DNA from 2 places in the Lysinibacillus capsici genome. Region 2 is predicted to be linked to the other one. Evidence: riboswitches for the same ligand, from Rfam matches in the RefSeq annotation. Region 2 holds a riboswitch; the other holds the start of a gene.

Region 1 (5,907 bases), 810 kb from region 2:
TTTACCCATTTGTAAAGCAGCTCAGATGATACGCCTGTTAGAGCGACAACTTCTTCGTTTGTTAGGTAGCGATTATTTTTTCTTAATAAAAAATGATGTAGCTCTGAAAATATATCCTCTTCTCTCACATCAATTTTCTTTTGAAATAGCAACATAATTAGTCATCTCCTCGTCCCATTAATTAATGATTTCATTAATTGTTATGGGTTGTTCGTCATATTTATAATTTTCCCAACGATTGCGTGCAAGCTTGCGATATTTTGGCGAAACATTTCGATCAGCGATTAAGCGTGAAAATCCTTTTTTTGCTTCAGGAATATCACCAAGTCGAAGGCTTAATTCAGCATGTAAAAACTGAATTCTCTCTCCACCTTCTTGATTAGAGGCAAAGGATTTACTATAAAAGTCTCTAGCTGCAAAAAGATAACGCTTTTCGGATTCTTCGTCCTTTTTTAATCGATAGAGCCAAGCAATTTTTAAAGCGAAATTCGCCATTAAAAGAGATTCTTCCATTGACGCACGGGATACTAAATAGGCGAGCTTAAAACTGATAATGGCATTATCAATTGTACGTTCCTGACAGATATCCATAGGTTTCTGGAGCTCTTTAATGTATAGTTCATCAATGAGTAGCATGAAAGGTCCATATGTTCGTGTCATAGATTTATGGTAGGCATAGCCACAATGTGGACATACAGCAACTTCATATAGCAAAGGGTTTAGACCATCGTAAACAGGCATGAAATCCGTTTGTTCTTCGATAATTTTATATCGATTAGGGCGAACTTTATATGTTGTAAACTGCTTTTTGCAAAATTTACAATCAACACTACTTTCATAGTAGTAAATGTTAAATGCCATAAGAATCAACTCCTTTGCGTGTTCTAAATTTTTATTTCTTTTGTTCTATTTATACGTAAGATTTTATCGTTCAATGTATTTAAGTTATTATCTTTTATTTTAACAATTTTGTGTTCTTTGGTATACTCCTTTAGAATTATTAAAATAAAAATATTCAAGGAATTTTTAGTTAAATATTATTATAAATACGCTTGTAATAGTTTTTATCGGTGGTGTAAATGGAAGTTGTATAGTTTACTTAAATTTTGTCAAAATACTTTCACATATTTCAAGCGAGAAAAATTATAAATTTAATTTTATTGGTTCTAAATAACTATAATGGAGATACTCAAAATGAAGTGTAATATCGTGTTTTTTGATGTAGACGGCACATTGATTAATTACGAGGATGGCTGTGTGGAAGAAAGTACAAAACAAGCTATTCAACTATTGCAAGAAAAGGGAATCCATCTTGTAGCGGCTACTGGAAGACCCTTATCTATGTGCTATGAGTTAAAAGCGCTGGGGATTGAAACCTTTATTACAGCAAATGGAGCCTATGTGAAACATAAGGAACTTGTCATACATAAAACTCCGATTGCCAAAGAAATTGTCCACAATGTACAGGCTTTTGCACAGAAACAGCAGCATAGCCTAACATTTTTTACAGAGCAGCTATCCATGAATAGCATACAAAGTCCAGTAGCTTTAAGAGCGATGCAAGAAACTTTATCTTTACGGGATTTTCCACTTATAAATGAAAGAATTGTAGATGAAGAGGTTTTTCTCATGTGTTTATATGCGGATGAGCTGGCAGAAAAAAGATATACTAGCCAATTTTCGAATATATTTTTACAGCGTTGGCATCCTTATATTGTGAATGTATTACAGCAGGATGTTTCGAAGTCTATAGCTATTAAAGCGGTGCTTGATTATTTTAATATTGACCCTAAGAATGCGATTGCCTTTGGGGATGGGGATAATGATATTGATATGTTGGAGTATGTAGGAGTAGGAATTGCTATGGGAAATGGTAGTAAAGCTCTAAAAAGAGCTGCCAATTTTGTTACAAAGAAATCTACGGATGGCGGTATCAATTTTGCTTTACGTCAGCTTCAAGTCATTTAGAGCGCTGAGGTTACACTATATATAGCAGGTAGATTTTAATAAATTTTAGGTGGGATGATTTATGGCACATCACGTGCAGTCTCTAATTGAACATTACGGATACTTTGGGATTATCGTGATTCTAATTGGAGGTATTGTTGGGGTGCCACTTCCTGATGAGGTGTTTCTAACTTATGTAGGCTATAGTGTTTACCGAGAAAGTCTTGAACACATTCCTGCTTTGGGCAGTGCAATGATTGGTGCGGTTGGAGGCATTACCTTAAGCTACTATATTGGTTATCGTTTTGGCTTACCGTTACTGCAGAAATATGGCCCTAGAATTCATATTACAGAGCAAAAAATTGACTTTACGAAAAAGATGTTTACAAAAATAGGACCTACCCTATTATTAATTGGCTATTTTATTCCAGGAGTACGCCATTTGACAGCATATATTGCGGCTATTAATAATTATCCTTATAGAAAGTTTGCGCTTTTTGCCTATATAGGGGCATTTATTTGGACGTTCACATTTATATCATTAGGAGAGATGCTTGGAGAGAAATGGCGATTTGTTGGATACTATTTAACTCATTATAGTATCTATCTTATCCTTTTATTTATTGTAGGGATGCTTATTGCTTACTTTTTATTCAAAAAAAGAAATGGACAAACATAAAAGTCGGTATACGCTATACCGACTTTTATGTTATGGCAAAATAGCAAATGAGCGCACAGGGAAGCCAGATGCTTTTTCTGGCTTAGGTACGATATTGAAGATGATAGCGCCTTTCGCAGGTAGCTTGTCTAAATTAGTCATTAGCTCAATTTGATAGGTGTCTTGGTCAAGCACAAAATATTCGCCATCTAGCTTGCCATTTTTACGAAAATTAGCAGCAGAGTCTGTATCGAATGTTTCATGACCAATTGCGCTTACCTTACGTTTTGTTAGTAAAAACTGTAAAGCTTCTAAACCCCAGCCAGGGATATGGTTATGTCCATCTGCATCCTTATTACTGAAAGCCTCTTTATCTGGCCAGCGCTTACTCCAATCTGTACGTAATGCAACAAATGTTCCTGATTCAATTTCTCCATGCTTGTCCTCAAAATTAAGAATATCTTCTACACTTAATGTAAAATCATGGTTGCTCGCAGCCTCTTGTGATTTATCAATAACAACAAGGGGGAGAACAAGCTCTTTTAGTTCTAATTCTTCTAAGTAGCGAGTATCTCGCACAAAATGAATGGGTGGGTCGATATGTGTGCCATATTGACCAGGGAACGTGAATTGTTGAGCGAAGAAACCATCCTTATGAGAAAATAATGTTTCAAATTTAGCGTCCTCAAACATAAAAAAATGTGGTGAATTAGGGCCGAAAGTATGTGTTAAGTCAACCCACTGTTTCGATTTTAATAATTCCAATGCTTGCAAAAGTTCATTCGACATCGATTTCCCTGCTTTCTGTAAAAAATAGTGGTAAATAAAAAGGAGTCCCCTAATAGAAGAGGACTCCTGCTTGAAACAACGGTAGTTCTTCTTCTCATCTTCAAGGCTGATCATTTTGCCAATTGGAATTAGCACCATACTGTTAGCTGGTTGCTGAGACTTCATCGGGCCAATCCCTCCGTCTCTCTTGATAAGAAAAGTAATATAAGAATTTTCAGAAATAACAATACAAACACTTTAGCATAGTTTTTTATAGTTTACAAGTTCACTAGGAATTTTCACCAATTCAAATTTAAGGTGACTCCACAACAATCATGATCAATAAGACGTATTCTAAAACTGTCTGGTGTATAGTTTGTTTCAAATTTCACCGTAATGCCTGTTGATGTGATTAATTTTTCAACCTCTGTTTTATTTGAAAGTTGAGCAGCATTCATTAAATCATGTGCGAATTGTTGGGAGCTATCTATTTTATCCGTAAGTAATTGGGCTTGTTGCATCATCGCCTTTATCCGTGATGCTGAAGCTTTTAATTTGTGTGTATCGATAGGTGGAAAAGGATTATTGGTCGGCATTGCTAGATGTTGCGAAAAGGGTCTAGTGGTAAAATGATTAGCGATAGGCGATGTTGGATAATGATAGGGATGCACAAAATACGGATAAGGATTGTAATACAAGGTCATTCCTCCTATCCTATAACTGATACCTTATCTTATGTAGCCAAACGGCTTTCGGTGTTATTAGCAGTGCAATGTTTAGGACAAACATTTAAAAAGGAAGCTAAAGTAAGCTTCCTTTTAGCCAAGTACATTCAAGACATCATCAATTTTTTTACTATGTGATAAAATGCCATAATTCATCCATGTTAAAAAGTCTACTTCATAGACACAGTTGCTTTTAACGGCAGCTAGGTTTTTCCAAGTAGGAGTTTTTAAAATAGCACGTTCCTCATTTTCATAAATGGAATGTTGTTTATCAAAGGTAATAAATAAATGATCAGCATCTAATTGCAACAATTGAGCAAATGTCAGTTGTGCTTTACGTTGATTGTGCGGAATACTCCATACTAGTGAATGTGGCATTAAACCTAAGTCACGATATAAAATGGGGCCCGTATAGCCACATTCAGGGCCCGCGTATAGAGTAATGCCAATGGCTGAAATACGGAGAAATGCCACACTTTGCCTATAAACAGATTTGCTAAGAATTCCTTTTGCTTGTTGTACTTTATCTTCATATTGTAGGATTACGTCTTGCATCAAGGAGGTTTTTCCTGTTAGATCTGCAATTTTAAATAAAGTAGATTGCCAATTCTCTCCAGGGTGTGAGAGATGGCAGACGGGGGCTACCTCATTTAAATGGTGAAAGGATTCCCAACGCTCTACACCAGAATCTAGCATAATTAAAGTCGGCTTATAGTAAAGGAGTCGATCCATTTCTCTATTTTGTACATCGATATCTGGCACTTCCTGTAGACCTAAATAGTCTTGTTTTCCCCATTTTGCATGACTGAATTGAGCAATTGGCGTAATCCCAAGCGCAACAAAGAAATCTTCTAAGAATGGTGCAAATACACGTAGATGGCTGCTTTGATTTCTTCGATATTGTCCTGGAGAGATGCCGACATGTTCTTTAAAACGACGATTGAAATAATACTCATTATTAAATCCGACAGATTGGCTAATTTCAAATACTCGATCATTTGTTGTCATTAATAGTTGCTTAGCTTTTTCAATACGTATGTTATTTAAATAGTGAAGGGGAATTTGTCCCGTAATATCTTTAAAAATGCGCGTATAATTCCACCTTGGTACGTCAGCTAGCTGTGCTAGCTGCTCAACTGTCCACTCCTTTTCAAAATGTTTATGTAAATGGTTAATGGACTGCTCAACAGATTGGCGATCATTTTTTTGCATCTGCTTGGGTATGGTTTGATGTAAGAGCAATAACATCAGCTCTTGAAAGTGCACATGCTGCTCAAAAATCGTGTGTTCATGCTCCGCTAACCGGTTCTGATAGATGACTTCTAGCAGTCTATGACATTGTGAAAAGGGGAGAAGATGTCGTTCGATGATACTTGTAAAATGACTATATGAATTCTGACTATTGCTGAGATTGACAATGTTGAATTGTAATTGATAAAAACAAAGGTGCTCACTTTGAATGTGGATACTAACCGTGTTATTTGGCGGTATCAATATGCACTTTTCTTCACTAAAATGAATGGTGTCATGATCTATTTCTAGTTTTCCACTACCATTCATTACGATGAAAAGTGTATAGAAATCACTACTAATCAATAATTTTTTTGATGATTGAATTGCATAAGAGATATTTTGTAACGTATAAACATGTGTTAAGTTACCCATTGATAATTCACCCCTTTGTGTTGAATTGGCATAACAACACAAAGAAAGCCCTCATTAAGAGCGTTCTTCATATTGTTGAAAAAGATCATATGACTAGTAGAAAAAGCCCGTTTAGCAAGGCAAGGGGTTGATTTCCGCTCCGCC
Region 2 (5,907 bases):
GTTTTTCCAAAGCATAGCCTGTATTCCACATTTCAGGTAACACAATAATTTCTGCCCCTTGTTTTGCAGCTTCATGAATCTTCTCCTCAGCACGCGCAAAATTTTCTTCAACTTTGCCAAAGCCAACATTTAATTGAATACATCCGATTTTCATATCCATTCCTCCTCTAGACAATTAACAGAAAAAGTAATACTATTTGCTTCATATTCTTCAATAATAATTATTATATTCTGAAAAAGGTGATCATGCATGGAATTCTCGAAAAAACTACAGCAACTACCCACTCAATTTTTTGCAGCACTCGTTCAAAAAGTAAACTTGGCCCTAGAAGAAGGGCGTGATGTCATTAACCTTGGGCAAGGAAATCCCGATCAGCCAACGCCTACTCACATCATTCAAGCATTACAGGAAGCGGCTGAAAATCCTCAAAACCACAAATATTCACCATTTAGAGGTCTCGCTGAATTACGCCAAGCTGCTGCCGACTTTTATCAACGTGAATATCAGGTAGAACTAAATCCAGATACAGAGGTAGCGATTCTTGGTGGAACAAAAATTGGTCTAGTTGAGTTACCTTTAGCAGTGTTAAACCCTGGTGACACGATGCTCTTACCAGACCCTGGCTATCCAGATTACCTATCAGGTGTTGTACTAGGAGACGTCAATTTTGAAGTGATGCCACTTTTTGCCGAAAACGATTTCTTACCTGATTATGATGCATTACCTGATGAAGTGAAAGAAAAGGCAAAGCTTCTTTACTTAAATTACCCGAACAACCCTACAGGAGGTACAGCATCACTTGCGTTTTTTGAAGAGACTGTTCGCTTTGCAAAGGAACACAATATTATCGTATCACATGATTTTGCTTATGGGGCAATAGGATTTGACGGTAATAAACCAGTTAGCTTCCTTCAAGCAAAGGGTGCAAAAGAAGTAGGAGTTGAAATGTATACCCTATCGAAAACCTATAATATGGCTGGCTGGCGTATAGGCTTCGCTGTAGGGAATGCCGAGATAATTGCTGCTATTAATCTTATTCAGGATCATCTGTTTTGTAGCCAATTCCCTGCCATTCAACAAGCCGCAGCAGTAGCACTGACAGGTTCCCAACAATGTGCGGATGAACTACGAGCTACTTATGAGCGTCGCCGAAATGTACTCATTGAAGAAGCTCGAAGAATTGGCTGGCATGTTACGGCTCCAAAAGGCTCCTTCTTCGCATGGCTCCCGGTACCACTAGGCTATACAAGTGAACAGTTCGCTGATCTTTTGCTCGAAAAAGCTGATATCGCTGTAGCAGCAGGTAATGGCTTCGGTCAATATGGTGAAGGCTATGTACGCGTAGGGTTGCTGGTTAGTGAGGAGCGCTTACGTGAAGCAGTCCATAGAATCGAGCAATTACAATTGTTTAATAGATAAATAAGACGTATCCTGTAGCTATCTCTAGCTACAGGATTATTATTATTTTTCAATTTTCCTTGGTTGCCCTAAACCATTTTCTAATGGATAAAATTGAGCATGACCTGTTTCATCATCCCATTTTCGAATATGTTGAATACCTTGTACCTCTGCCAACACTATGTCAGCAGTAATAACAGGGTTTCCCCCTTTTATTAAATGCCCACCTGATACAACACCCCATTGATCACTCATAGAGCCATGGAAATGTGTCTCATATCCACCATCTCGTTTACACACCACACCTGAACCTTGAATAAATTCTAATGGTCCCTCTTTTTCCATCACATCACTAAAACGAACTTGAATTTGAGCTGTTGCATCTGGCACTAAATAAACAAAGCTACTTTTTTGAAAGCTGCCAATACAGCTTACAATTGTGGCTGACGCTATATTATTCTCTTCGCAAAGCGCTTCAATCCCTTCAATGATATCTGTTCCTGTTAGAAAACGAGCACTAATAACCTTACCAAATGAACCTATACCATAATTAACTCTTACAGACATCGTTATCCCTCTTTTGCGTCGAAATATTATAATTATATAAAAAATTAAAAAATTATTTATTGACTTACTATACCCTATAAATTATATTAGTTCTATCGGAATTACAAAAAAATATTATAAATCTCTTATCAAGAGTAGCTGAGGGACTGGCCCTATGAAGCTCGGCAACCTCCTTTTTAAAGGAAGGTGCTAAATCCTGCAAACGAACTTCGTTTGATAGATAAGAGAGGACATCTTTTCATGAGCCTCTCTTAATTTGTAAGAGAGTTTTTTTATTTTCAAAAAACCGATAAAAACAATCTTGGAGGTATTTTCATGAAAAAGAAAAATAAATTTTTAGTAGGTTTAGCAAGTTTAACATTAGTAGCAGCTTTAGCAGGCTGTGGCTCTAAAGAAGATAGTAAAAGCCAAGCTGAAGGAATTGATGAAAAGAAAATCGTTGTAGGCGTCACTTCTGGTCCACACGAACAAATTGCAGAAGTAGCCGCTAAAGTAGCAAAAGAAAACGGGCTAGAAGTAGAGCTAAAATCATTTTCTGACTATGTTTTACCTAATACATCCTTAGCTGAAGGTGATCTTGATGCGAACAGCTATCAACACGAGCCTTTCCTGGATACATTTAATAAAGATCATGAAACAGATTTAGTACCAGTGGGCAAAACGATTTTAAATCCAATGGGTATCTACTCTGAAAAATATAAATCCTTTGATGACATTCCTGACGGTGCAACGTTTGGCTTACCAAATGACCCAACGAATGGAGCGCGTGCCCTCTTTGTTTTACAGGAAGCTGGCTATATTAAGTTAAAAGATGGCGCAGACTTAACAGCCTCGATTCGTGATGTAGAAGAAAACAAAAAGAATTTAAAATTCATTGAATTAGAGGCAGCTCAAATTCCTAAACAACTTAGTGAAGTAGACGTAGCAGCTATTAATACAAACTTTGCATTAGAAGCTGGTATTAACCCTAAAGATGACTCTATTTTATTGGAATCTACTGATTCTCCATACGTGAACTATATTGTCGTGCGTGCTGAAAATGAAAATGATCCAACAATTAAAAAGTTCGTTGAGGCTTACCAATCTGATGAAGTACGTCAATTCATCGAAGAGGAATTCAAAGGTTCTGTAATCCCTAGCTGGTAATATGTTCAGGAAGCTTCTATAAGCCAAAGAATCTGCCGAAATTCCTCTATAGGAAAACGAGCAGATTCTTGCTTTTTAGAAGGTGGAGAAAGGAGCAAACAATCGCATGATTCAATTACAAAATATCTCAAAAGAATTCAAGTCGAAAAAAGGCATCATAAAAGCTGTGGATGGCATTAATCTTCATGTAAAAAAGGGACAAATTCATGGTGTAATCGGCTATAGTGGTGCTGGTAAAAGTACACTCATTCGTTGCGTTAATCTACTAGAACGTCCTACAGCAGGAAAAGTAGTGATAGACAATGTAGACATTACGACCCTTTCTCTTCAAGAATTACGTCAAACACGCCAAAAAATCGGGATGATCTTCCAGCACTTTAATCTATTAAAAACAGCAACAGTTTACAATAATATTGCAGTTCCCTTAAAGCTTCTAGGCTATAAAGAGGCGGAAGTAAAAAACCGAGTAGCTAAGTATGCTGAAATTGTCGGTTTAACAGATAAACTAGATAGTTACCCAAATCAACTTTCAGGTGGTCAAAAACAGCGTGTGGCGATTGCACGTGCCTTAGCACAGGAACCAGAGATTTTACTTAGTGACGAAGCAACAAGTGCACTTGATCCTGAGACAACGGAAGCCATTCTTGAATTGTTGTTAAAAATTAATCGTGAATTAGGCATTACGATTCTGCTCATCACACATGAAATGAATGTAATTCAAAAAATTTGCGATGAGGTTTCTGTTCTAGAATCAGGGAAAGTTGTGGAATTTGGCACAGCGATTGAACTTTTTGCGAAACCGAAACACCCTACAACGCGAAAGTTTTTAAATACAATTTCACAACGTAATTTATCCACCTCTCTTATTGAGCAATTAAATGTTTCAGGAAGTGTAATCCGTTTAACATTCCTTGGTGAAAGTACTGGTAAGCCATTATTAGCCGAAGTCACTAAGGTATACGATGTACAACCAAATATTTTAACAGCTAATATTATTGAATTAAAAAACGGTATTGTCGGCAATATTGTGGTGCATTTACATGGCGAGACGCAGATTGTCCAAAAGGCGTTAGCGTATTTTTCAGAAAATGGTGTGGCAGTGGAAGAATTAGGAGGTGCGTTCAATGAGTAGTATCCAAAGTTTCTTTACAGATTGGTCAGATGTTATTGGCAAAGCAATTATCGAAACATTTCAAATGGTCGGAATTTCATTATTGTTCTCCATTCTGATTGGTATTCCATTAGGGCTATTAATTGTTTTAACACGACCAGGACAATCCTTTGAAAATAAATTTTTCTATCAATTTTTTAATCTATTTATCAATATTGTTCGCTCTGTACCATTTATCATTTTATTATTCTTCATTTTACCTTTTACCAAGTTAATTGTAGGTACAACAATTGGTGTTAAAGGTGTAATCGTTCCGCTAGTTGTTTACACAGCTCCTTATATTGCACGACTGATGGAATCTGCGCTTTTAGAAGTGGATTCCGGAGTAGTAGAAGCCTACACAGCTATGGGTATTAAACGTCGCCATATCATTTGGCATGTCCTATTACGTGAAGCACGACCATCTATTATTTTAGGCTTAACGATTGCCACAATAGGATTAATTGGTGCAACAGCAATGGCAGGAATGGTTGGTGCTGGCGGTTTAGGTGACCTTGCCTATCGTTACGGTCATTTACGCTATGAGGTTGATGTGATGTATGCAACTGTCTTTATCTTAATCATCCTTGTGCAAAGCATTCAATCCATCGGTAACCGCTTCGCCGCGAAGTTGAAAAAAGATTAAGAGGAGAATGAAGATGACAAACGAAATTTATGTAGAGAAAAATGGCTATATTGCAACGTTAGTATTAAATCGCCCAGATAAACGAAATTCTTTATCAAGGGCAATGTTTCAAGCCATAGTAGACCAACTAGAGCTACTCAGTATAGATTCTTCCATCAAACTTTTAATTGTTCGCGGTGTCAATGATGTAGCCTTTTCTTCCGGTGCAGATATTAGCGAGTTTTTAGATGTTCGTTATGCTACAGACAATGCCAAAGCCTATAATGAATTGGCTCTAAAGGCGATCGATGCTCTCTATAAATTTCCGCATCCGACAATTGCTATGATTCAGGGCTTAGCAATTGGTGGTGGCTTAGAGTTAGCAAACGCTTGTGATTTTAGATTAGCAACACCTAAGAGTAGGCTAGGCATCACCGCTGCAAACATAGGTATTGTCTATAATTTAGAAAGCACGAAACGTCTCATCAATATTGTTGGTGTCGCTAAGGCAAAGGAAATTTTGTACACAGCTACTATTTTCACAGCTGAAGAAGGAAAAAATATTGGTTTAATCACGGCCCTCCACGAACCAGAGGATATTGATGAGGCGACATTGCAATTCGCTGAACATTTATTAAGTAAATCATCCATTGCAAACACAGGAATCAAAAAAGTGATCCAGGCAATTGTTGATGGTGAAAATGAAGAAAATGATGCGTTGGCACAGTTAGTTTTGGATTCATTTAGTTCAGACGATTATAACGAAGGTATTCAAGCCTTTTTAAATAAAAGAAAGCCTATTTTCAATAAATAAGTGAGGTAGTAACGATGACAAACATAACTGATGGCGATCTACTCTTAAAAAATATAACTGCACAAGCCCCCTTCCCCATTTGCTTTGCAGATTTAGAAAAGGCCGTAGCGGAAAAAATCGAAGCTGGACCTTTTGGCTATATCCGTTCAGGTGCTGGCGGTGAACAAACACTGCGCAATAATCGAGCAGCTTTTGAGAAGTATTCC

The links. A riboswitch is a leader RNA that binds a small molecule or an ion and turns the genes downstream of it on or off. The one in region 2 is predicted to bind S-adenosylmethionine.
Region 1: it holds a riboswitch for S-adenosylmethionine, as region 2 does, so the genes downstream of both, LCP48_RS22000 (cyclase family protein) here and LCP48_RS02745 (MetQ/NlpA family ABC transporter substrate-binding protein) in region 2, are expected to answer to the same signal.

The regions. Positions count from the first base shown of each region.
Region 1 covers NZ_CP084108.1:4,439,890-4,445,796, reverse strand. The annotation lists gene LCP48_RS22020 (hypothetical protein) at 1-155, opposite strand, end outside; gene LCP48_RS22015 (DUF2225 domain-containing protein) at 178-861, opposite strand; gene LCP48_RS22010 (Cof-type HAD-IIB family hydrolase) at 1,195-1,968, shown strand; gene LCP48_RS22005 (DedA family protein) at 2,030-2,626, shown strand; gene LCP48_RS22000 (cyclase family protein) at 2,657-3,394, opposite strand; SAM riboswitch class I at 3,486-3,591, opposite strand; gene LCP48_RS21995 (YuzC family spore coat inner layer protein) at 3,673-4,077, opposite strand; gene LCP48_RS21990 (helix-turn-helix domain-containing protein) at 4,192-5,763, opposite strand.
Region 2 covers NZ_CP084108.1:562,125-568,031, reverse strand. The annotation lists gene LCP48_RS02760 (carbon-nitrogen family hydrolase) at 1-154, opposite strand, end outside; gene LCP48_RS02755 (pyridoxal phosphate-dependent aminotransferase) at 251-1,420, shown strand; gene LCP48_RS02750 (PPC domain-containing DNA-binding protein) at 1,463-1,966, opposite strand; SAM riboswitch class I at 2,089-2,193, shown strand; gene LCP48_RS02745 (MetQ/NlpA family ABC transporter substrate-binding protein) at 2,282-3,112, shown strand; gene LCP48_RS02740 (methionine ABC transporter ATP-binding protein) at 3,219-4,244, shown strand; gene LCP48_RS02735 (methionine ABC transporter permease) at 4,237-4,908, shown strand; gene LCP48_RS02730 (enoyl-CoA hydratase/isomerase family protein) at 4,922-5,701, shown strand; gene LCP48_RS02725 (alpha-hydroxy acid oxidase) at 5,716-5,907, shown strand, end outside.